Regions from separate parts of the Rhodococcus sp. NPDC058521 genome, predicted to be linked through region 1. Evidence: riboswitches for the same ligand, from Rfam matches in the RefSeq annotation. Region 1 holds a riboswitch; each other region holds the start of a gene.
What was found. Region 1 has a riboswitch for thiamine pyrophosphate ahead of thiO (glycine oxidase ThiO). Riboswitches for the same ligand answer to the same signal wherever they lie in the genome.
Positions count from the first base shown of each region.

Region 1 (7,537 bases):
TCGTACGCGAGGTAGCCGGCGTTCTCCGACCCCAGCATGTCGAAATTCAGGTAGAGGGCGATGTCCGACTTCTGCTCGGGGCTCAGGCTTTCGACGTATGCCTCGGATCCGAGCAGGCCCAGTTCTTCGGCACCCCAGAAGGCGAAGCGCACTGCGTTCTGCACGTTGGGGCTGCCACCGAGTTGCACTGCTGTTTCCAAGGTGGCTGCGACGCCGGTGCCGTTGTCGTTGATTCCAGGACCCTCGGGAACGCTGTCGAGATGCGCCCCGACCATGACGACGTCGTCGGTGGCGCCCGTGGTGGTCTGCGCGATCACGTTCCGGGCCTTCGCCGACTCGGTCTCGGTTTCGAGAGTGAGGGTGATCTCGCCGGCGCCGGCGAGTGTCGCGCCGTCTGCCATGCTCACCCCACCGGTGGGCACCTTGCCGGCATCGGGGTCACCGAGGGTGCCGCCTGTCATGGGGCCTTCTTCGTTGTTGACGACCACGACGGCGGCTGCCCCTCGCTCGGAGGCGACCTGTTGCTTGTCCGCGAACGGGCACACGCCGCGATCGACGAGCACCACTGCACCGGCGATATCGAGTCCGTCGTAGTCCGTTGCCTCGCAACCCGGTGTGTCGTCCTTGGGTGCCGGCACGACGCGAGCGGTGAGCCCGTCCGGTCCGGTGGACGGGGAGTACGCGAGTGCCTTCACCTCGATGTCGCGGTCGGCTGCTCGCAGCGCCTCGTTCTTCACATCGAATCGGTGGAAATCGAACTCGGGGGTCTCGACGTCGAAACCCTTGTCTCGCAGCGTCTGAGCAACGAAGTCCACGCTTGCGTCGTAGCCGGACGTGCCCGCAGCGCGATTGTCGTCGTTGTCCGCTGCGATCTCTTCCAGCTGCTCGAGGTGACTCACCACGGGGTCGATCCTGACCGAATCCGCAAGTGCCGTGGCGTTCACCGGCTCCGCCGGCTCGTCCTCCCCCGACGAGCATCCCGCGAGCACGAGTGCTCCGGCCATACCAACAGTCAAGACTCCCCGTAGTCGCATCGGCCGATGCTAACGCACAGAGACCGGTGGGCCGGTGCGAATGGTTTTCGCACCGGCCCACCGGCTCTCGTCTTCCCGAACTGCCTGTGCAGGCCTCCCGACGAAACGACCAGCACAGGCAGGGATGACGAAGAACTGTAACTCAGGCGTCGCGCTTGTTCACCGAGACGACGGCTGCGCCGAACACGATGACCACGAATGCCGCGAAGTACACGAGGCCACCCCACGGACCCCAATGGAAGTCGATTCCCTGCGGCACACCCAGGAAGTGGTTGATGTTGGTGAAGGGCAGGAACGGCTGGATCTCGGAACCGAACTTGCCGAAGAGCCCGAACAGACTCTCGATCAGCAGCGGCCACAACAGGAGCAGCGCGATGGCGCCGGCGGACTGCCGCACGAGGGCTCCGACACCGACCGCGAGGATCACTGCGAGCAGCGCGTAGATCGGCACACCGTAGATCGCGCGCCACGCATCGCTACCGGACAGCGTGAGTGCGGCCCCGGCTTCCTCGCCTGCGGTCGCCTTGGCGATCACGTAGGCACCGAACGTGAGCACAAGCGTCAGCAGGGCACCGAATACGCCGATCAGACCCGCCTTCGCCGCGAGGACGGAACCGCGGTTCGGGATCGCCTGGAACGTGGTCCGGATGACGCCGAACCTGTACTCGCTGGTGACGGCGAGCGCCGCGAGGATCATAAGAACCAGTACGCCGAAGCCCGACACACCGCCCACCGCATCGGCGAGCGTCGGGAGGAACGGATCGAAGTCCGGCTTGTCTCCCGCAGCCACCTGATCGTTGAACGAGTTGAGGCTGGCCTTCGCACTCAGTCCGATGACCGCGGCGAGGCCGAGGCCCAGCACGATGATGATGCCGGTGCACCACCATGGCGAACGAGTGGTCGTGAGTTTGATTCTTTCCGCTTCGAGAACAGCCATCAGAGCGCACCCCTCATCACGTCTTCGACGCCTTCAGCGTGGTACTGCACGTCGTCTCCTGTCAGCTTCATGAACGCGTCCTCGAGCGAGCCGCGCTGCGATGCGAGCTCGTGCAGGACGACGCCCTGCGATCCGGCGATGTCGCCGATCGCGTCGGTGCTCGAATTGAGCACGAGGAGGGCGGGAACGTCTCCCGATCCCTCGTCGCGGACGGTGAGGCCCTGCGACGTCAGAGCGCTGCGCAGCACGTCGAGCTGCGGGCTGCGCACGCGGACCGTCGATTCGGAGGCCATGTCGACGAACTCTTGCACCGAGGTGTCCGCCTTCAGCCGACCGCGGCCGATGACGACGAGATGTTCCGCAGTCAACGCCATCTCGGACAGCAGGTGGCTCGACACCAGGACGGTGCGACCCTCGGCGGCGAGACGCTGCATGAACTTGCGGATCCAGACGATGCCCTCGGGGTCCAGACCGTTGACCGGCTCGTCGAACAGCAGGACCTTGGGGTCGCCGAGCAGCGCACCGGCCAGGCCGAGTCGCTGCGACATGCCGAGCGAGAATCCACCGGCCTTCTTACCGGCGACCTCGGTGAGTCCGACGAGGTGAAGCACCTCGTCGACTCGGCTCTTGGGAATGGAGTTGGCGGCGGCCATCCACTGCAGATGAGCGCGCGCGGAGCGGTTGGGGTGAACCCACTTGGCGTCCAGAAGGGCACCGACGGTGCGAAGGGGCTGTGTCAGCTCGCCGTAGGGTTTGCCGTCGATCAGCGCGGTTCCCGAAGTCGGCTTGTCCAACCCCAGGATCATGCGCATCGTCGTCGACTTACCTGCACCGTTGGGACCGAGGAAGCCGGTGACGATGCCCGGCTTCACGGTGAACGTCAGGTCTTCCACGGCCTTCGTCTGCCCGAAGGTCTTGGTCAATCCGTTGACTTCGATCATGCGGACAAGAATGCCGGACCCGGGCAATCCGCACATCGGCCGTCGGGATGTTTCGCAGTAGTACTCCGGTACCACGCGCACCCCGAGCCGTACCCCGGAACGCGTCCCCGAGTACCCCCTAGGACGACGCCTGCGCCCAGAACCTCTTGGGGATCCGACCCGCATGACGTGCCTGATGACCTGCAACGACGGCATTACGCATTGCCGAAGCCATCAACGACGGATCGTTCGCACGGGTTACGGCGGTGGCGAGGAGAACCGCGTCGCAGCCGAGTTCCATCGCCACGGTGGCATCGCTGGCCGTTCCGATGCCGGCGTCGAGGATCACGGGTACCTCTGCGGCCTCGACGATCATCTCGATGTTGTGCGGATTGGCGATTCCGAGGCCGGTGCCGATGGGCGAACCGAGCGGCATGACGGCGGCGCACCCGACGTCCTCGAGCCGCTTGGCGAGGACCGGATCATCGGTGGTGTACGGCAGCACGACGAAGCCGTCGTCGACGAGTTGCTCGGCGGCCCGCACGAGTTCGATGGCATCGGGCAGGAGAGTGCGTTCGTCGGCGATGACCTCGAGTTTCACCCAGTCGGTTTCGAGAGCCTCGCGAGCCAGCTGCGCGGTGAGGACCGCCTCTGCGGCGCCCCGGCATCCCGCGGTGTTGGGCAGAAGAGCGATGTCGAGTCGACGAAGCAGGTCGAGCACACCGGTGCGGCCCGTGGCGTCGACGCGTCGCATCGCAACGGTGGTCAGCTCCGTCCCCGAGGCGATCAGTGCCTCCTCGAGCACGGCGAGGTTGGCCGCCCCGCCGGTTCCCATGACGAGGCGGGAGTCGAAAACCCGATCCGAGATGGTGAATTTGCCGGTGTCACCCGCAGGGGAACGTCCCGCGGTGGAATGGTCAGCCACCCTGCACCGCCGTCAGAACCTCGATCTCCCAACCACGGCCGACCCTTTCCGACCAGCGGGCTCGCGAGAAGACCTCACCGTTGACCGCGACGGCGACGCCCTTGGTAGGCAGGTCCAGTCGCTCCAGCAGTTCCTGGAGGGTGGTCGGCTCGGCCAGCTCGTGGTCCGTGCCATTGACGCTGATCCCGATCGGAATCGTCATCTCACCGACGCGCCCCACACCCTGCTGTTCACTCATCGCCACACCTCACTACGTTCGCCGAATCGTTCGGGATTCGCACTCTGCGCCTCCACGAGCGCGTCCCCGTTCAACAGTGCCACCACGGCATCTGCGGTGACCGGTGTCAGCAGGATGCCGTTTCGTCCGTGTCCTGCCGCCACCACAACACGATCGGACACACGACCGATCAGTGGCAAGTTGTCCGGCGTCATCGGTCGTAGACCTGCCGCCGCTTCCTTCAACTCGTACTCGCCTATCGCAGGCATCAGCGCCTCCGCATCGGCGATCAAGTTGCGAACCCCACTCACCGTGACCTGTGTGTCCTCACCGCTCTCGTACTGAGTCGCCCCCAGTACGATGCCGTCCGCCCGTGGGACCAGGTAAGCCGGGCGCCCGTGGACGGTGCCACGAATGGTACGTCCGGGAGCCGGGGTGACGCCGGGACGCGTTCCCAATCGGAGAATCTCGCCCTTCACCGCCCGCACCGGCAGCGAGGGCCAGAGTGAAGGCGCCGCCCGTCCGGACGCGAGAACGATCTGATCGGCCTCGACGCTGTCCAGGTCGCGCACGTTCTCGGTCACGAATTCGACGCCGGCCGCCAGCGCGTTCTCGCGAAGAGCACGCAGCAGGAGGCGATTGTCGACGGCGAGCTCCGAGTGGGCGAGAAGGCCGAGCCGCACTTTGGGGCCGAGCGCGGGTTCGAGCTCACGGACCTGCTGTCGATCGAGAATCTCCATGTCGTATCCCTGCGCACCGACCCAATCGGCGATGGTGCGGAGGTCACCGACGTCGGCGCCGTCGAGCGCCACCGTCAGCGAACTGGTCGAGGTGAACAGCGAGAGGTCGGCGCCCACCTCGAGTTCCTTGCCGAAGTCGGGCCACCGCTCGAGCGACGCCGCACCGAGCGCGAGAACCGCATCCTCACCGGGCCAGCCTTCGGACAGCGGCGCAAGCATCCCGCCTGCCACCCGGGAGGCACCGGAGCCGCTCGCGCTGTCATGGACTCGCACCGACCAACCACACTGCGCGGCCCGCCATGCGACGGAGAGGCCGATGACACCGCCACCCACCACGGCCAACGATCGGGCCATCGATTCACCTCACTTCCTGCGCCGGCATGATCCGGTTCAGGTCTGACGGTCGGGCCGGCGTGGCCCCTCTCAGCCCCGCGATCCAGGGACTCCCGTGGTTACTGTTCCTACTGGAAAGGTTACCGTCATGGCTGTGACGCGCCCACACCGCAGCAACGACACGAATCGCCGCTCCCGACTCGCCGCCTCCCGGTTGTACCTGTGCACCGACGCGCGACGCGAGAAGGGCGACCTGGCCCAGTTCGCCGAGGCCGCTCTCGCAGGTGGTGTCGACATCATCCAGCTTCGCGACAAGGGTTCGGCCGGCGAACGCGAATTCGGTCCGCTGGACGCGAAGGACGAGCTCATCGCCCTGTCCGTGATCGCGAGCGCGGCCCGTAGACACGGCGCACTCGTCGCGGTGAACGATCGAGCAGACCTGGCGCGCGCCGCCGACGCCGACATCCTTCATCTCGGTCAGGGCGACCTGCCGGTCCCGTACGCGCGCGACGTCGTCGGATCGGACGTTCTGATCGGCCGTTCCACGCACAACAGGGCCCAGGCCGGCCTCGCTGCCATCGAAGAAGGTGTCGACTACTTCTGCACCGGGCCACTGTGGGCGACCCCCACCAAGCCGGGGCGCACCGCTGCGGGCCTCGATCTGGTTCGCTCGACCGCGGACGCGCAGCCGAACCGTCCCTGGTTCGCGATCGGCGGCATCGACGAGGAGCGCCTGCCCGAGGTTCTGGCCGCGGGCGCCGACCGGATCGTCGTGGTCCGCGCCATCACGGCAGCCGACGACCCGCAGGAAGCGGCTCGGTCGTTGAGCGAAAGACTGCGGAGCAACGCCGGGGCCTGAGCACCCCGCCCGGACGAACGGGTCGCCCGGACCGACCGGTCGGTCAGCGATCGACGCCGGACGCTGGCGGAATGCGCAGCATCATCTCGCGCAGTTGCGGCCAAGCGGCCTCGAACCCGGGGTGAAGCGGCAGCATGCCGACCTCGTCTTCACGAACCCAGCGCAACTCCGTGCTCTCCCGGTTGGGGACGGTCTCGAGCTGGTGCTCCACATCGGCGATGACGGTGGTGTAGCTCCACCCGCTGTCGACACGCATGGTGACGATCTCTTCGCGCACCGTGATGACGGCTACTTCTATGCCGGTTTCTTCTTCTGCCTCACGGACTGCAGCGTGCGTGGTGGTCTCGTGACTGTCGCGGGCACCGCCGGGCAGTGCCCACGTTCCACCCTGATGACTCCATTCGGCGCGGTGCTGCAGGAGTACCGTCGGAGAACCGTCGGCGGCGGGTGCGCGCAGTAGAAGTCCCGCAGCACCGTGCTTTCCCCAGTGACGACTTCCGTCCGGGCCCGTCGCCCAACCGTCACCGTCACCACGCATCGACTACCCCTGTCCGACTTCGCGCATCTCTCAGCTGTGACCACACCCTAGCCGACCTCGCCGATCGTGCCCGGGACACGACGATCACGGTGCGCGGTCGCCTGCTGCTTATATGCTCCCTGTGAGGCGGACGAACGAGAGGGGGTGCGCCGTGATTCTGCGTGAGGCACCGTCGATCGAACCGCACGGCAACGAAGCCGTGTCCACGGGAGAGGAGGTCGACGACCCCACTGCGCTCCGACGACGCGAACTCCGCGCCTTCCTGTTCTCCACGCCCGCACGGTTGACTGCTCTCGGAGCGGTGCTCGCGATGCTGACCCTCTCCGCCGGCGTGGTCACGGCGAACTCGGTCGAGAGTAGGCAGTCCACCCTCGAAACCTCGCTCGCCGAGACGGAACCGTTGGCCAATTCGGCGCAGGATCTCTACGGCGCACTTTCCGTCGCCGATGCCGCCGCAACGACAGGTTTCATCTCGGGCGGGATCGAGCCTGAAGACGTTCGGAACAGGTATACCCAGACGGTGGGCGTCGCCTCGGCCGAACTCGTGTATGCAGCCGCAGGTCTGGCAGACGACGATGCGGACAGCCGGCGTCTGCTCGCCTCGATTTCGAGCGATTTCACCGTTTACACCGGTCTTGTCGAGACAGCGCGTGCGAACAACCGCGCCGGGCATCCTGTCGGGGCCGCCTATCTGACAGAGGCATCGACACTGATGCAGACCGGTCTCCTACCGATGGCCCAGGATCTGCATGCCAGGCAGGAAACGAACGTCTCGGACACGCAGCGGGACTTCTCGCTACCGCCGTGGCCCGCCATCGTCCTTCTCGTGGTGGCCCTGATCGGTCTCGTGATCGGTCAGGTTCTCGTGGCACGTCGGACCCGCCGAACCTTCAACCTCGGACTGATCTCGGCTTCGGCGGCGCTCGGACTGCTGCTCCTGTGGTTGCTCGTTGCCGGTCTGCTGTCCTCCATGGATGTTCGTCGTGCACTCTCCGACGGCGCCGAGCCGCTGCACGAACTGACGACTGCCCGCA
Region 1 is NZ_JBHXNL010000008.1:15,146-22,682, reverse strand. It holds gene ACFWO3_RS14135 (M20/M25/M40 family metallo-hydrolase) at 1-1,034, opposite strand, end outside; gene ACFWO3_RS14130 (ABC transporter permease) at 1,177-1,971, opposite strand; gene ACFWO3_RS14125 (ATP-binding cassette domain-containing protein) at 1,971-2,912, opposite strand; gene ACFWO3_RS14120 (thiazole synthase) at 3,031-3,816, opposite strand; gene thiS (sulfur carrier protein ThiS) at 3,809-4,054, opposite strand; gene thiO (glycine oxidase ThiO) at 4,051-5,127, opposite strand; TPP riboswitch at 5,125-5,233, opposite strand; gene thiE (thiamine phosphate synthase) at 5,255-5,965, shown strand; partial or broken gene ACFWO3_RS14100 (NUDIX domain-containing protein) at 6,036-6,503, opposite strand; gene ACFWO3_RS14095 (hypothetical protein) at 6,655-7,537, shown strand, end outside.

Region 2 (7,537 bases), on a different contig from region 1:
CCTACGGCCCTGCTGCTCCGTATCTGTCCCGCCGGAAGGTGCTCATCGCGGCTGCCGTCGTTCTGGGGTTCGCAATGGTCGCGATGGCGTTCCTCCCACCCCTGTGGGTGATCCTCCTGCTGGCCGCACTCCAAGGCTTCGTGTTCGGGCCGGTGGGCCCGATTGTCAACTACGCCATGCAAACACGCAGCCCGGAACACATGCGCGGCAGGGTGGTCGGCGTGATGACGTCCACGGCCTACGCGGCCGGACCGCTGGGATTCGTCTTCGCCGGGCCGATGCTCGACCGACTCGGCATACAACCGACGTTCTTTGCACTGGCCATTCCCGTCGTGGCCCTCGGACTGGTCTGCCTCGGATTCTCGAGCCTGCGGGGGCTCGACCCCGAGACCGACGCTGTCAGTTGAAGCCCATGACCTCTTCTCCCCACGCCTCACGCAGTACCTGATCCGGGTCGCCGACCACGGCATCCGCGGTATCGATCAGCAGGGTGTTTCGGGTCTGCTCGTCGTACGGCGGCCAGTGCTTGGAGGCGTCGAGAGCGGCGGGAACCCCGTGTGCGGCGAATGCGAGCCACCGTCGCTGCATTCGACCCGACACATCCAGTGCCGCCTTGCGTCCACCGATCCAGAAGGTCGGGTCCACGTTCAGCGTCCCGAAATTGCCGAATACATAGGGCAATTCCGTTGCGTGCCCGGCCCCAACCCGGGCGGCCTTCAACATCGGTGTCGCATGATCGAAGCGATACATCCATGTCGGCGAATGACGGCTGTGCGCGTCGGCCACCCACAGTGCCGGCATCCTGAAGGCCGCGTCACGAGACATGGCCAGTGCGCCACTCGGTTTCGCCCGATCCGGATATGCGGACAGGATGTCGGCGAGGCGCGCTGCAGACAGTTCGGGGTGATCGGCGGCAATAGCGCGCAACATCTCCTGGACCGCGTCGGTACTCACCGGCAACAACGGCGACTTCATGAACTTGAAGATGGACGCCTCGTCCTTGTTCGACCCGATGATCAACGGGATTCGGTGCGACAGTCCCTTCTGGAACGCCGCCACCGGATACTTCGGAACGAAGTCCCGGTCCACCACCGGCGCCATCGCCAAGGTGCCGGGAATTTTGGTCGGCACCTCTTCCACCAGGGTGTCCCCTGCGGCGACGATCTGTTCGATCGGCAGTTCTCGCAGTTCCTGCGCCCGGTCGCGGTCCAGGTCGAGGATGCCGAGAAGGCGCTCCGCGACGCTGGCCGCACGTTCACTTCCGTACACCGACGTCGCAGGTGGGCTCTGTGCGATGACCCGATGGAAGAGCCCCTCTGCGCTGGGACACGTCATGAGTGTCGTCAGCGAACCTGCGCCGGACGACTCACCGAATGCGGTCACGCTGTCGGGATCGCCGCCGAAGTCCGCGATGCAGTCCCGCACCCACTCGAACGCGGCCACCTGGTCTCGGAGACCACAGTTCGTATCGAAGACCTCGTCTCCGGTCGAGAACGACGACAGGTCGAGAAATCCGAGTGGCCCGACGCGGTAATTGATGGTCACGACCACGACATCGCCGCGCTCTGCGAGCAGACGTCCGTCGTAGATGGCCTGGGCCGACGAACCGAGACAGTAGGCGCCCCCGTGGACCCACACCATGACCGGCCGTTTCTTGCCGTCCGGGAGAGGTGCCCACACGTTGAGCGAGAGGCAGTCCTCGTCGTACTTCAGATCCTCGTCGATGGGGACGGCGGTGCTCGGTGCCTGTGGCGCCATGGGACCGAACTCGCGTCCGTCCAGCACACCCTCCCACCGGTCTGGTGCAACCGGCGCACGGAACCGCAGCCTCCCGATCGGCGGGGACGCGTACGGGATGCCTTTCCACGCATACACTGCGCCTTCACCCGACTTCTCAGCATATCCGCGAACGTCCCCATCGCGGGTATGCACGACATGAGTGACGTCGGACGAGGCTGGTTTCACGTGCGAATCTCCTAACGCGAGGCGTACAGGAATCTTCCTGCAAACCTACCAATTCCGGGACGTGCGAGAGAGCGTGCGAGCGAAGGACTGTTATTGTCTCCACGTTCTGACACGGGGTGCTCCGCACATGCGGGGCTGAGATCACACCCGGGAACCTGCTCAGGTAATGCTGACGAAGGGATGTCGAAGAAGTGAACAGTTCTGCCCGAACGAAGGTGACGGAATCTCCCCGTTTCACCGATCGCCTGTGGGATACGGCGAGCGTGGTCCGCGCCGGAATAGACGACCTCGAGTTTCTCCGGCGTCTCGGTGACGGCACCCTCCCGCTCGACGTGTTCCGCACCTATATAGAGCAGGACCTGCTGTACCTGACGGAGTACGCGAAAGCCCTTTCCATCGTTGCCGCGCACGCCCCGACCGCTGATGCAGCCGGGTTCTGGGCCGGCGCCGCCGTGGAGTCGGCAACGGTCGAGGCAGCCCTCCACAAGGACCTGCTCACCAGCGGCACCCTTCCTGCCTCGGAGCGTGAGCCTGCGCCGACGCCGGCGTGCCTCGCTTACACCTCCTATCTGACCGCGACTGCCGCCACCGAGCCGTATGCGGTAGGTGCTGCTGCCGCGCTTCCCTGCTTCTGGATCTACGCCGACGTCGGGCGGCGGCTCGCAGCGAGCGCACACGAGGTGCTGGAAGCGGACCCTGCCCACCCGTACGCACGGTGGGTGACCACCTACGACGCCGAAGAGTTCCACGTCGAGGTCGCCAAGGCGCGTGCCCTCGTCGACGAGGCTGCAGATGCATCGACCGATGCGGTCCGCGATGCCATGACCCAGGCGTTCGTCGTCGCAGCGCGGTACGAACTTATGTTCTGGGACGCACCCCTGAACCCACAGAACTGGCCAGCGTCGTGAGGGCGACGACGCTGCGTCGAATCGCAGTGGTCGCGGCGGTTGCTGTTGCGGCCGTGGGTGTTCTCACCGGCTGCGGAACCGGGCAGTCGGCGAACACCATCCGTTTCGCGCTCGATTGGACGCCCAACACCAATCACACGGGCCTGTACGTGGCTCTGCAGCAGGGCTATTTCGCAGATGCCGGGCTCGACGTGCAGGTATTGCCGTACAACAGCACCTCCCCGGATACCCTCGTGGATTCCGGCAACGCCGAGTTCGGGGTGGGGTTTCAGAGCTCGTCGACGTTCTCGAAGGCTGCCGGCGCGGAGACGGTGTCCGTCCTGGCGCCCTTGCAGCACTGGGCCACCGGAATAGCCGTGAAGGCGGACAGGCCGGGCATCACTCGCCCCCGTGACCTCGACGGAAAGATCTTCGCAGGCTTCGGTGACGCCGACAGCATCGAGACACTGCGGCAGATCATCAGAAACGACGGGGGCAAGGGCGAATTCCAGACGGTCACGCTCGGCACGTCCGCATACGAGGCCGTGTACTCGGGTGAAGCCGACTTCACCGTGTCCTTCTTCGCCTGGGAGGGCATCGAGGCCGAGCACCGCGGAACCCCGATGGCCTACTTCGACTACACCGATTACGGCTTCCCCGATGCGTACGCACTGATCATCGAGGCGAATCGGCCGTGGTTGGACGCACACCCCGAGCAGGCCCACAAGTTCGTCGAGGCCCTGCAACGCGGCTACCAGTTCGCGGCCGACAACCCCGACGAGGCGGCGAAAGACGTGATCGCGGCCAATCCCGGCGCATTCACCGACGAAGACCTGGTGTACGAGAGCCAGCGAATGCTGTCGGCGGACTACATGCGCGACGACACCGGCCGAGTCGGTCCCCAGACGGTCGAGAAGTGGACCGGCTACTCGAAGTTCCTGTTCGACCACGGTCTTCTTACAGGACCGGACGGCGCGCCTCTGGACGCAGAACCGGACTGGTCGACGTTCTTCACCAACGACTACCTGCCCGCGGCCTGATGTCCGTCCGCACGATGCGTCGGGCCGGCGAGGACGCTGCTCCAGCCATGCAGGGGTCGCGGCTGGTTCGAGTGGCAGTTCCCGCGGTGATCGCCGCCGCCGTGCTGGTGGCGGTGTGGCAGGTGTACGTCATGGTGTCGGGAATCCGACCGCAAGTACTGCCCTCCCCGTTACGGGTGATCGAACAGGGTTGGTCGGACAGGGACAACCTGGCCGTACACGCCTCCGCCACATTGGAAGTGACCCTGCTCGGGTTCGCGGTGTCCCTGGTGTGCGCATCGGTATTCGCCGTCACGGCCGACTTCTCTCCGTGGCTGCGCCGGGCTCTGTTGCCGCTCTTCGTGATCTCGCAGACGCTCCCCATCATCGCGATCGCACCGCTCATGATCATCTGGTTCGGATTCGGGCTCCTGCCCAAGATTCTCGTCATCGCCCTGGCGACGTTCTTTCCCATGACGATCGGTCTGATCGAAGGCTTCGCGGCCGCAGATCGTGATGCCGGTTCCCTGCTGCGAAGCATGGGTGCTTCGCGCTGGCAGGAGTTTCGTTATGTGCGGTTGCCGTCCGCGATTCCCCGTTTCTTCACGTCGCTGCGGATCGGCATCACGTACGCGGTCGTCGCCGCTGTCTTCGCCGAGTACGTCGGCGCGACAGAGGGACTCGGAATCTACATGGCGATGCAGAAGAACTCGTTCCGCACCGACCTGGTGCTCGCCGCCGTGCTCGTGACCGCAGTGATCAGCGTGTGCCTGTACCTCCTGACGTTTGCCGCCGAAGGGGTGGCAGCGCCGTGGGCACGAGACGAAAGGGGTCGTCGTGAGTGACAGTGCCGGAGTACGAATATCGAATCTGTTCAAGGCATACCCGACGCGCGCCGGGTCACGGCCCGTGTTGAGCGACATCTCGGCGACCGTGTCACCGGGCGAGTTCGTCTCCGTCATCGGGCCGTCCGGCTGCGGTAAGAGCACGCTGTTCAATGTCCTTGCCGGATTGGATTCTGCAGACGCGGGTTCCGTCGCAATCGGCGGTGAGTCCGTCGAGCCCGCCGGACGCGGCCCCTCGAAGAGCGCGTACATGCCGCAGAAGGATCTGCTGTTCCCGTGGCGCTCGGTTCTGGACAACACGACCTTGGGCCTCGAAGTCCGTGGGGTCTCCCGGCAAGCGGCACGTGAACGAGCTCGCGCGCTCTTCCCCGTGTTCGGATTGGCGGGGTTCGAGGACGCTCGTCCGGCCCAGCTGTCGGGTGGGATGCGCCAGCGCGCAGCGGTACTACGAACTGTCGTACAGGAACTGCCCCTTCTCCTGCTCGACGAACCGTTCGGCGCACTGGATTCCTTGACGCGCACCGATATGCAGAACTGGCTTCAGCACGTCTGGCAGCAGTACCGCTGGACCGTTCTGATGATCACGCACGACATCCGTGAAGCCGTATACCTTTCGGACCGGGTGGTACTTCTGTCGAACCGACCCGCCACGATCCGGAAAGAAGTCACCATCGACCTTCCGCGACCACGAACTCTTTCGACGATAACGTCGCCCGAGTTCGTCTCTGCCGAACGGCAACTGCTCGAATTTCTGCACGAAGAATCGGTCCAAGCGCACCCTCCGCGCGTATCGAATCGGTAACCGAGATTCGCCCGACCTCGTATTTTGGTTGAAAACGATCACTTTCCCATTACGACAGCCACTCGAATCGGTCCCCGGGCGTAGCGTCCGGGGACCAGGATTCGATGTAGTTGTCGTAGAACGAATTGGGTGGCGATCATAGGCAACACGACCAGAACGGAGAGGGCGATGACAACCTCTGCATTCGAGCTGTGTCCCACACCGTTTCCCCTTACCCGCCAGATGTTTGCGGGCACCTCCCCACAGGCGCAGGTCCTGGCAGGCATCTTGCGACGCACGGTCAAGCCGTTCCTCGACACCTGGGCGCGCCGGCCTGGACTCCCCTGGCCTGCCGAATTGGTGGACATCGCCGGACGGACCCTACCTCCGATGAAGGGCACCACCCGCCGCGCGGTGCAACTGCCACACTGCCCAGCGGAATGGATCCAGCCCACGGGATCGACCGGTGACCGCGCCATCCTCTACTTGCACGGGGGCGCATTCCTGTGCTGTGGAATCAACACCCACCGCCAGTTGGTGTCGCGAATCGCCACCGCTGCCGACGCCCGCGTCCTCAATGTCGCCTACCGGATGATTCCGCGCGACCCGGTGCGTGCAGCCATCGACGACGGCGTCGACGGCTACCGCTGGCTTCTCGCCCACGGATACACCGCGGATCGCATCGTGATCGCCGGGGATTCGGCGGGCGGGTTTCTCACCTTCGCCGTGACTCTCGAGGCGATGCGACAGGGTCTTCCTCGACCTGCGGCCAACGTCGCCTTGTCCCCCTTGACCGATCTGGATCCCAGCCGCAAGGTCGCCCACCCGAATGCGTCGCAATGTGCGGTGTTCCCGCGCCGAGCCGTCCCCGTGCTGTCGACAATGATCGAGGAACTCGACGCACGCAGCGGGTCCGAGCCGTCAGTGTCCCCCGTGGACGACGTCCTCGTCGACATGCCACCGGCCCTTATCCAGACCGGCTCGCAGGAGATGACCTTCGCCGACGCAGAACTCATGGCGGAGCGTCTCGCCGCGTCGGGTGTCCCGTGCGAGCTGCAGATCTGGCAGCGTCAGGTCCACGTGTTCCAGGCGGCGGCAGGCTTCGTTCCCGAGGCAACTCGGGCGATCACCGAGATCGGCGAGTACATCCGTCGACTCACGGCGGCCCGGTTGGCCGTGGCCTGATTCAAGAACGTGGTGCCCGTCCGAGCGGCCGCGGGCCGGCACCGGTGGCGTCCGCCACCAACTGGACGAACGAAGCCAGCCCCGGTGCCCGCATCAGCCAACCGAGGATTGCCCATCCGAGGTGAGTATGTTCGAGGGCGAGACCGACTGCTCGGGTGCCGTTTTCGGCCAGGCCATCGCGTTCGTACCGTATCCGCGACAAGGGTTCCGGATGATCTTCGGCCGCATCGAACGCGAGAGAGGAAGCGGACCGTGGGCGGAACCACATCTCGACTCGCGAGCACGGCTCACAACCACGGGCGGTGAACAACCTCGCGTGCTCGGTGTCTGCTGGACGCCATCGCGGAACCCAATCACGCACCCACACACGGTATTCGATCCACTCCGAACCGAATCTGCGCGCGAGGTCGTTCTTCTCACTGAACGCCGCGATGCCGACCCCGAAGACTGCGGCTATGACCGCGGTGGCGGCCAGAGACCAGGACTCGACGGCAATTGCACCGAGGAGAAGAAGCAGTACCGAACAAATCTGCATCGGGTTGGCGACATACGCATACGGGCCCACAGTCGTGAGCCGTGTGGGCGGGTCCCAGGGGAACGGGGTGCCTCCGTGGTTCACGAACTCCTGCACCGCCCGAAGTGCAACGATTCCGACGACCACCGCCAGCTGCGCGAGAAGCGGATCGACTGGGCCACCCAGGTTTTCGAGGTGAGGGCCCCAGCCGCTGCCCGTTGCGGCAAACGCCACCGTGGGCAGCGCGAACAGCAACAGCGCGGTGAACAGCATCACCTGCAATCCGGCTCGGGTGCGAAGCGCCTTCCTACCTGCGGTGAGAATACCCAGCGCCAATGCCG
Region 2 is NZ_JBHXNL010000016.1:78,164-85,700, forward strand. It holds gene ACFWO3_RS19945 (MFS transporter) at 1-407, shown strand, start outside; gene ACFWO3_RS19950 (carboxylesterase/lipase family protein) at 400-1,965, opposite strand; TPP riboswitch at 2,068-2,163, shown strand; gene ACFWO3_RS19955 (TenA family protein) at 2,157-2,873, shown strand; gene ACFWO3_RS19960 (ABC transporter substrate-binding protein) at 2,870-3,892, shown strand; gene ACFWO3_RS19965 (ABC transporter permease) at 3,907-4,716, shown strand; gene ACFWO3_RS19970 (ABC transporter ATP-binding protein) at 4,709-5,518, shown strand; gene ACFWO3_RS19975 (alpha/beta hydrolase) at 5,687-6,682, shown strand; gene ACFWO3_RS19980 (methyltransferase family protein) at 6,684-7,537, opposite strand, start outside.
Region 2: another riboswitch for thiamine pyrophosphate. It lies ahead of ACFWO3_RS19955 (TenA family protein); the one in region 1 lies ahead of thiO (glycine oxidase ThiO).

Region 3 (7,537 bases), on a different contig from region 1:
GGAACACGCCGGTGAGCACCGCAGCGGCGAACACCATCGCAACCACCGAGACGATACTCGACGAATGCCGGGTGATCGCTTCTTGCTGCTCCTGAACTCGCGGAAAGTTGGCGACGAGTGCAATCGCGGCAGCTCCCATGAACAGGACCGGAATCGGCAGCACGTCCATCACGAGAACAACCAGAAGCGCTGCGGTCAATACACCGTTGAACCACAAGAGTTTCGGACGAAGCGTCGCACGCTCGGGATCGAGGCCCTCGACGAAACTGCTGCTACCGCCAGCAGATTTGGGTAGCTCCCCGGTCCCGGAACCACCCGAACCGCTTCCGCCCGAGCTGCTTCCACCCGAGTTGCTTCCACCCGAGCTGCTTCCGCCCGCACCGACCCCGGCCCGGACCAGCAACGGCTGCGCATCCAGTACCAACTTGCCCACCCGACGCCGCTCGACGACACCCAGATGCACCGAGAAGAGCATCACCACCACGAGGCCCACGATCAACGACGGCACCATCGGTACGAACACCTCGGACGGCGAAATATCCAGTGCTGCAGCAGCACGCACGGTCGGCCCACCCCACGGAATGATGTTCATCGCGCCGTTCGCGAGTCCTGCAACCACGGTGAGCACGACCGGGCTCACGCCCAACTCGAGATAGAGGGGCAGCAGCGCCGAGGTGACGATGATGAACGTGGTGGACCCGTCACCGTCGAGCGACACGACCATGGCCAACACGGCGGTACCGACGACGAGCCGCATCGGGTCGTCTCGGACCAGGCGCAGAATGAGCTTCACCAGCGGGTCGAACAGACCCACGTCGATCATGATTCCGAAGAAGATGATCGCGAAGAACAGCAGCGCCGCCGTGGGGGCCAGTGCCTTCATGCCATCGGTGATCATGTCGCCGATGCCAAGTCCTGCACCCGCCGCGATGCCGAAGGCCACCGGAACGGTGATCAAGCCGACGACGGGCGTGGCCCGCTTCGACATGATCAGATACATGAACACGGCGACCATCAGAAAGCCGAGCACCACCAACATTTTCCAACTCCTCGTCAGACCGGTCGTGGACCGCGACTGTGACCGCGGTAACACTCAGAGTCGGTGAGGGCGTGCGCCAAGTCACTCTTACGGACGTAGTGGAGGTTGTGTTGTTTGTGTCAGCTGCTCGACGTCAGGTGCTCAGATGCTCGCGCAGGGTGGTCGTCTCGTAGGCCGTGCGAAAGGACCCGCGCCGCTGAAGCACCGGTATCACCTGGTCGACGAAGTCGTCGAGGCCGTGCGGGTACAGCGGCGGCATCAGGTTGAACCCGTCCGCCGCACCGCTACCGAACCAGTCCTCTATCTCGTCTGCAATCGACTCGGGCGTGCCGATCATCGTGGCGTGCCCGCCGCCGGCAGCGAGCGTCCCAAGCAATTCCCGAACCGTCGGCTCGTCCTTCCGAATGATCCGAAGAATGGTGTCGTAGCGTCCGTGCGGACCCGTGAACTCGGCCAGCGGTGGCAGCGCAGGCACGGGTGCGTCCAGATTCCATTCGAAACAGTCCTGCTGAACGAACGTCGACAACTGCCGCAACGACTGCTCCACCGGCAACAGTGCGTCGAGTTCCGCCTTCTTGCGGCGGGCCTCGTCCATCGTGGACCCGACGTAGGTGACCAGACCCGGCATGATCGTCACACCGACCGGATCACGGCCCTCACGACGCACACGCTCCTTCACATCCCAGTAGTACGAATGCGCCGACTCTCGGTCGTAGGCAACCGCATAGATCCCTTCGGCGCGCTGTACCGCAAGAGCCCGCCCCTGTTCCGAAGCACCTGCCTGGAACAGGACCGGCATGCCTTGCGGCGCGCGCGGCACGTTCAGTGGTCCGTCGACGAGAAAGTTCTTCCCTCGATGATCGATGGCGTGCACCTTGTCCGGATCGGCGAAGAGTCCGCGGCGATCCGCCACGATTGCGCCGTCTTCCCACGAATCCCACAGTGCCAAAGCAACATCGACGAACTCTTCCGCCCGCTCGTAGCGTTCCGCATGTGGCGGCATCGCTTCCAGACCGTGATTGCGGGCTTCGGCGTCGAACATCGACGTCACCACGTTCCAGCCCACCCGTCCGCCACTGATGTGATCGAGCGAGGCCAACATGCGGGCCGCATGGAACGGTGTGTAGAACGTGCTCGACACCGTTGCCACCAAACCGACCTTCTCTGTCGCCCGAGCCACCGCCGACAGCGCCGTGAGGGGCTCGAGAAACCACACCCCGCCACCCGCAGGATCGCGGACCGAGTGTCCGTCGGCGAAGAACACCGCGTCGAGACAACCACGTTCGGCAGTGCGGGCCAGATCTTCGTAGTAGGAGATGTCCGCGAGCCGCTCCACCTCGGACTCCGGGTGGCGCCACGCAGCACCGTGGTGACCACATCCGAACAGGAAAGCGTTGAAGTGCAGTCGCCTGGTCATGTCAGTCCTTCACCAAGCCGCCGTCGACGACGAGGTTCTGGCCCGTCACGGACCTCGCCCACGGGGAGGCGAAGAACAGGACCGCATCCGCGAACTCGTCCGGGGTCGTCACCCGCCGCAACGGGGTGCTCGATGCGATGAGATCGAAGACTTCCTCGGGTGTTGCCGCGCTGGCATCGGTCGTGCGCAGCAGCCCGCCCGAAACCATGTTGACCGTGATGTTGTCCGGCCCCAGGTCCGCAGCCAGGGTCCGCGTCAGTGACAGCGCGGCCGCCTTCGCCGCCGTGTAATCGTGGTACGGAACCACCGGATTCTGAAAGAGGTTGGTCCCCACGTTCACGATGCGGCCGAACCCGGCTGCATGCATCCCCGCGAGCGCAGCCTGTGTTGTGTGGAGCGCAGCTTTCACACTGCCGCGTAGCTGCGTGTCGAATGCATCCCAACCGATGACATCGGCTTTGGCTCGCGCGTCACCGTCGAACGAGAAGTCGACCAACGCGTTGTTGACCACGGTGGTGACCGGGCCACCGAAGTGCTTCTCGGCGGCGGCGAACAATCCGGCCACCTGCTCCGCATCCGTCACGTCCGCCTGGACTGCGACCGCGCGGTTCCCGAACTCGGCTGCAAATGCCTCGGCCGATTCCCGGCTGCGACGGTAGTTCACGACCACCCGGGCGCCCTCACGACCGAAAGCGCGGGCCACGGCCGAGCCGAGTCCCCGCCCCCCGCCGGTGACCAATACTGTCTGCTCGTCGAGTTGCATCTCTGTCCTTCTGTTCGGTCAGCGAAACGAAACCGCAGAAGTGAAATGCGTACGCCGCACCACCGCGACATCCCTTCGCTGGTATCAGCCAGATCAGGTTCGACGGGTGTGTTCTCAGCCGCAGGAAGGACGGCACCCCGTGTCACTCCCGACAGTATGCACGAACAGGGGTCAGGCAACGAGGGGCTTGACGGTACGACCTGCCAGTCCCACGATGCCCGGCTCGTGTCCGTTGACGACCAGGTTGAGGACGATTCCGTCGATGCCCTTGTCCAGCACCCGCGTCTGCAATTGCTCGGCCACTTCGTCGGGCGCACCACAGAACTGACGATCGGTTGCCGCTGCCCGCTCCTCTTCGGATGCGGTGGACAGGTCGACACCCTGACGAAGGAGGTACTCCCGCTGCAGCCGCCTTGCCCTGTCGCCGTCCTCGTCGATGATGACGAAGGCCAGGTAGCTCGTTTCGAGAGCGGAGCGATCGCGGTTCGCCTCCGAGCACCGTGCGTCCAGCGCATCGAGCTTTCTCGTCAGTTCGCTCGTATTGCAGATGATGTTGAGGTGATCGGCGAAACGCGCGGCGAGAGCGAACGTCTTCTTCTCGCCGCCACCGCCGAGCATGATCGGTAGGTTGTCACGGAAACGCGGCTCGTTGATGGCGTTCTCGACGTGATACCACTTTCCGTCGAAGGTCGGCCGCTCGCCGTGCAGCATCGGCGCAATGATCTGCAGTGCTTCGTCGAGCCGCTCGAACCTGTCGGTGAACGTTCCGAACTCGTACCCGAACTGCTGGTGCTCGAGTTCGTACCAGCCGGCGCCGATACCCAGGATCGCGCGACCGCCACTCGCGACATCGAGCGTGGACACCGTCTTCGCCAGCATCGGCGGATTGCGGTAGGTGTTTCCGGTGACCAGAGCCGACAACTGGATCTTCTCGGTCGCCGTCGCCAACGCGCCGAGAGCCGTGTACGCCTCGAGCATCGGTTCTTCCGGGGCGCCCAGACCGGGTAGTTGGTAGAAGTGGTCCATCACGAAAGCTGTGTCGAATCCCGCGGATTCGGCCTCCCGGGCTTGCGCGATGACGGTCGGGAACAGGTCCGCGACCGAGTTGGAGTAACTGAAGTTCGGCATTTGGTATCCAAGGCGAATCGTCACTGCGTCGACGGTACGCCGCGCAATCCGGTCACGCTCGACACAATATTGATTGTGCACAATTCAATTGTGCACTACCATCGTGGGTGTGGGCAACGAACTCGAACTCGACCGGCAAGTATGCTTCGCCCTCTATTCGGCGTCCCGGGCCACCACGGGCACCTACCGGGCGATGCTCGACCGTCTCGGCGTCACCTACCCTCAGTACCTCGTGTTGCTCGTCCTCTGGGAGGAGGACGGAATCGGAGTCCGAGACATCGGAGGCCGTCTCCACCTCGACAGCGGAACGTTGTCGCCGCTTCTCAAACGCCTGGAATCGCTCGAACTCGTCGAACGTAGACGCGTCGGCTCGGACGAACGGCGCGTCCACATCCACCTCACGAAGTCCGGTTCGGAACTTCGCGAGCGCGCCACCGACATCCCGGCTGCCATTGCCGAGGCAACCGGCCTGTCGAGTAGCGAAATGACCTTTCTTCGTGACGTTCTGAACCGCGTCACCGCATCCCTGCGCGATGCACACTGACCCCGGTACCACCCAACCGAAAGGGATGAAAACCATGCACGTCCTTTACACCGCCGAAGCTCTCGCGACCGGAGAAGGCCGCAACGGACACACCCGGACCACCGATGGTCGAGTCGATCTGGACCTGGCCATTCCCACCGAGATGGGTGGCAGCGGCAACGGCGCGAACCCCGAACAGCTCTTTGCAGCCGGCTATGCAGCGTGTTTCCACTCCGCTCTGCAGTTGGTCGGCCGCCAGGACAAGGCCGACATCTCCGATTCCTCGGTTGGGGCGCGAGTCGGCATCGGCTCGATCGACGGCGGCGGCTTCGGCCTCACCGTCACGCTCGAGGTCTCGCTCCCGCACCTCCCCCACGACGAAGCTCTCGCCCTGACCGAGAAGGCCCACCAGGTGTGCCCCTACTCGAACGCGACGAGGGGCAACATCGAGGTCGCCTTGGAAGTCACCGACGACTGACCGACGCCTCCCTCAGACGAATCGGTAGGTGACCCCGGTGAGCTCCTCCGGCAGGTCCCACAGTGTCGCGGCCAGGGCCTCGTCCCGGGACTTGCCGTTGGAGCTCACCTGCCTGGGGTACCCGTGCTGCTCGAACAGACCGTCCGGACCGTAATAGGCGCCGCCGATCACCTTCGGTTGCGTCGCGGCGTACAGCATCGGAAGGGCACCCATTTCCGCGGACTGCGCGAGTAAGTCTCCACCCAGTTTCATCAACCGATCCTGGAACGACTCGGTTCGTCCCTGCAGGTTGGTCGATGCGTATCCCGGGTGCGCGGCCACTGCGCGAACGCCCGCGCGCGCGGCGGCGAGTCGACGCTGCAATTCGTAGGTGAACAGCAGATTGGCAAGCTTCGACTGCCCGTAGGCGGGCCAGCGACGGTACTTGCGGCGCTGATAGTTCGGATCCTTCGGATCGATCGCGCCCACCTGATGCAACGCGCTCGACATGGTGGCCACCCGGTCGGTCACCTTATCGAGCAGCAACCCGGTCAAAGCGAAATGTCCGAGGTGGTTGGTACCGAACTGCATCTCGAACCCGTCGGCTGTGCGGCGCAACGGAAGTGCCATGACACCGGCATTGTTGATCAGCACATCCACCGAATCGATTCCGGCAGCGAACTCCCGCACGGACGCCAAGTCCGCAAGGTCGAGTTCGCGGACCTCCGCATTGGCGCCGATCTCCGACGCCACGGCCCGCCCTTTGTCCACGTTCCGGCAGGCGAGCACGACGTGCGCCCCCGCCGCGCCCAGAGCACGCGCTGCAACTTCACCCAGACCACTGTTTGCACCGGTGACGACGAAGGTGCGGCCGTGCTGGTCTTCGATGTCCTGTGCTGTCCACTTGGTCATGGAACGAGCCTACGGAGAACTCAGGCCCCGATGGAACCCTTCATCATCGGAAGCATCGCCCACAGTTGGTCCTGCCAGTAGCCCCACTTGTGGGTACCGACTGCCGGGAAGTCGAAGTGAGCCGGAATTCCGAGCGTCGCCAGCCGCACTTCGAATGCACGGTTCTGTGCGAGTGCGAGCGCTTCGAGACCCATACCGGTGCCGGTGTTGAACACGTCGATCGCACTCTGCGGGTTGTCGTGCGGTCCCGGGATACCGCTGCCGGCAGAAATCCACATCGGAAGCCCGCGCAGGTTCGGGGCCAAGACGAACGGGTCGTGACGAAGCCACGCCGGATCCCACGGCGGGCCCCACATGGCGTCGGAATTGAAACGACCCGCATCGAGCATCGCCACTCGAATCGCCTCGCGCATCCCAGGGGCGGACAGGTTCAGGTAGCCCGACATCGCGCCGGCGAAAGTGAACTGGTCGCGGTGATATGCCGCGAGAGTCAGTGCCGCGTTGCCGCCCATGGACAGGCCAACCACTGCATTCTGGTTGCGGCTGATCCCGTATGTGTTCGCGAGGAAGTCCGGCAGGTTCTGCGTGAGGAACGATTCCCACTTGTAGGTGTAGGGCTGGTTGGTGAAGTTGTTGGGGGCGTACCAGTCCGCGTAGAAGCTGGACTGTCCGCCGACCGGTTCCACGACGTTCACTCCGTGATCCGACAGCCACGCGGCGTTCGTTTCGTGTTCCCAGCCGCTGACGTCGTCGGTTGCCCGCAGCCCGTCGAGCAGATAGACGGCCTTGTTGCTGCCGTTGTTCGCCAGCCAGATCCGGACTTTGATCTGTCCGACACCGCCCGGCGCAGCAACCCAGTGCTCACGAAGGCGGTCGTACGGGTGCGCCGATGCGGTCCCGCCACCGACGAGAACGAATGCCACCGGTAGCACCACGACGGCGATCATCACGTGCGCGATTACCCGCAGCCGGCGACGTGCCGACACACCGAGGACCTTGCCCATTTCTGCCTCCGCTTCCACCCCGACGGATGTCGTTACTGCTGCACAGTATTACCCCGTTGCAACAGAGTCCTGTCTAGTCCGCCGAATCGTTATCCAACACCGATTCGCTCGATTCCCCAGCTCACCACGGATTGGCTCCGACGAAGGGCACATTGACGAAGCTCGGTCGTCCGGGAGCGAGCTCCAGGTGCTGCGGCCGCAATTCACTTGCGACTCGCATCGGGCCGAGCGGCAGGTAACGCGATACGTTGCCCGCATACACGTCGATACGCAAACGGTGCCCGGGCCGCAGTA
Region 3 is NZ_JBHXNL010000003.1:135,986-143,522, forward strand. It holds gene ACFWO3_RS07020 (CitMHS family transporter) at 1-1,039, opposite strand, end outside; gene ACFWO3_RS07025 (LLM class flavin-dependent oxidoreductase) at 1,173-2,456, opposite strand; gene ACFWO3_RS07030 (3-oxoacyl-ACP reductase) at 2,458-3,219, opposite strand; TPP riboswitch at 3,273-3,369, opposite strand; gene ACFWO3_RS07035 (LLM class F420-dependent oxidoreductase) at 3,391-4,371, opposite strand; gene ACFWO3_RS07040 (MarR family winged helix-turn-helix transcriptional regulator) at 4,457-4,891, shown strand; gene ACFWO3_RS07045 (organic hydroperoxide resistance protein) at 4,926-5,348, shown strand; gene ACFWO3_RS07050 (oxidoreductase) at 5,361-6,239, opposite strand; gene ACFWO3_RS07055 (alpha/beta hydrolase) at 6,260-7,243, opposite strand; gene ACFWO3_RS07060 (CocE/NonD family hydrolase) at 7,365-7,537, opposite strand, start outside.
Region 3: another riboswitch for thiamine pyrophosphate. It lies ahead of ACFWO3_RS07030 (3-oxoacyl-ACP reductase); the one in region 1 lies ahead of thiO (glycine oxidase ThiO).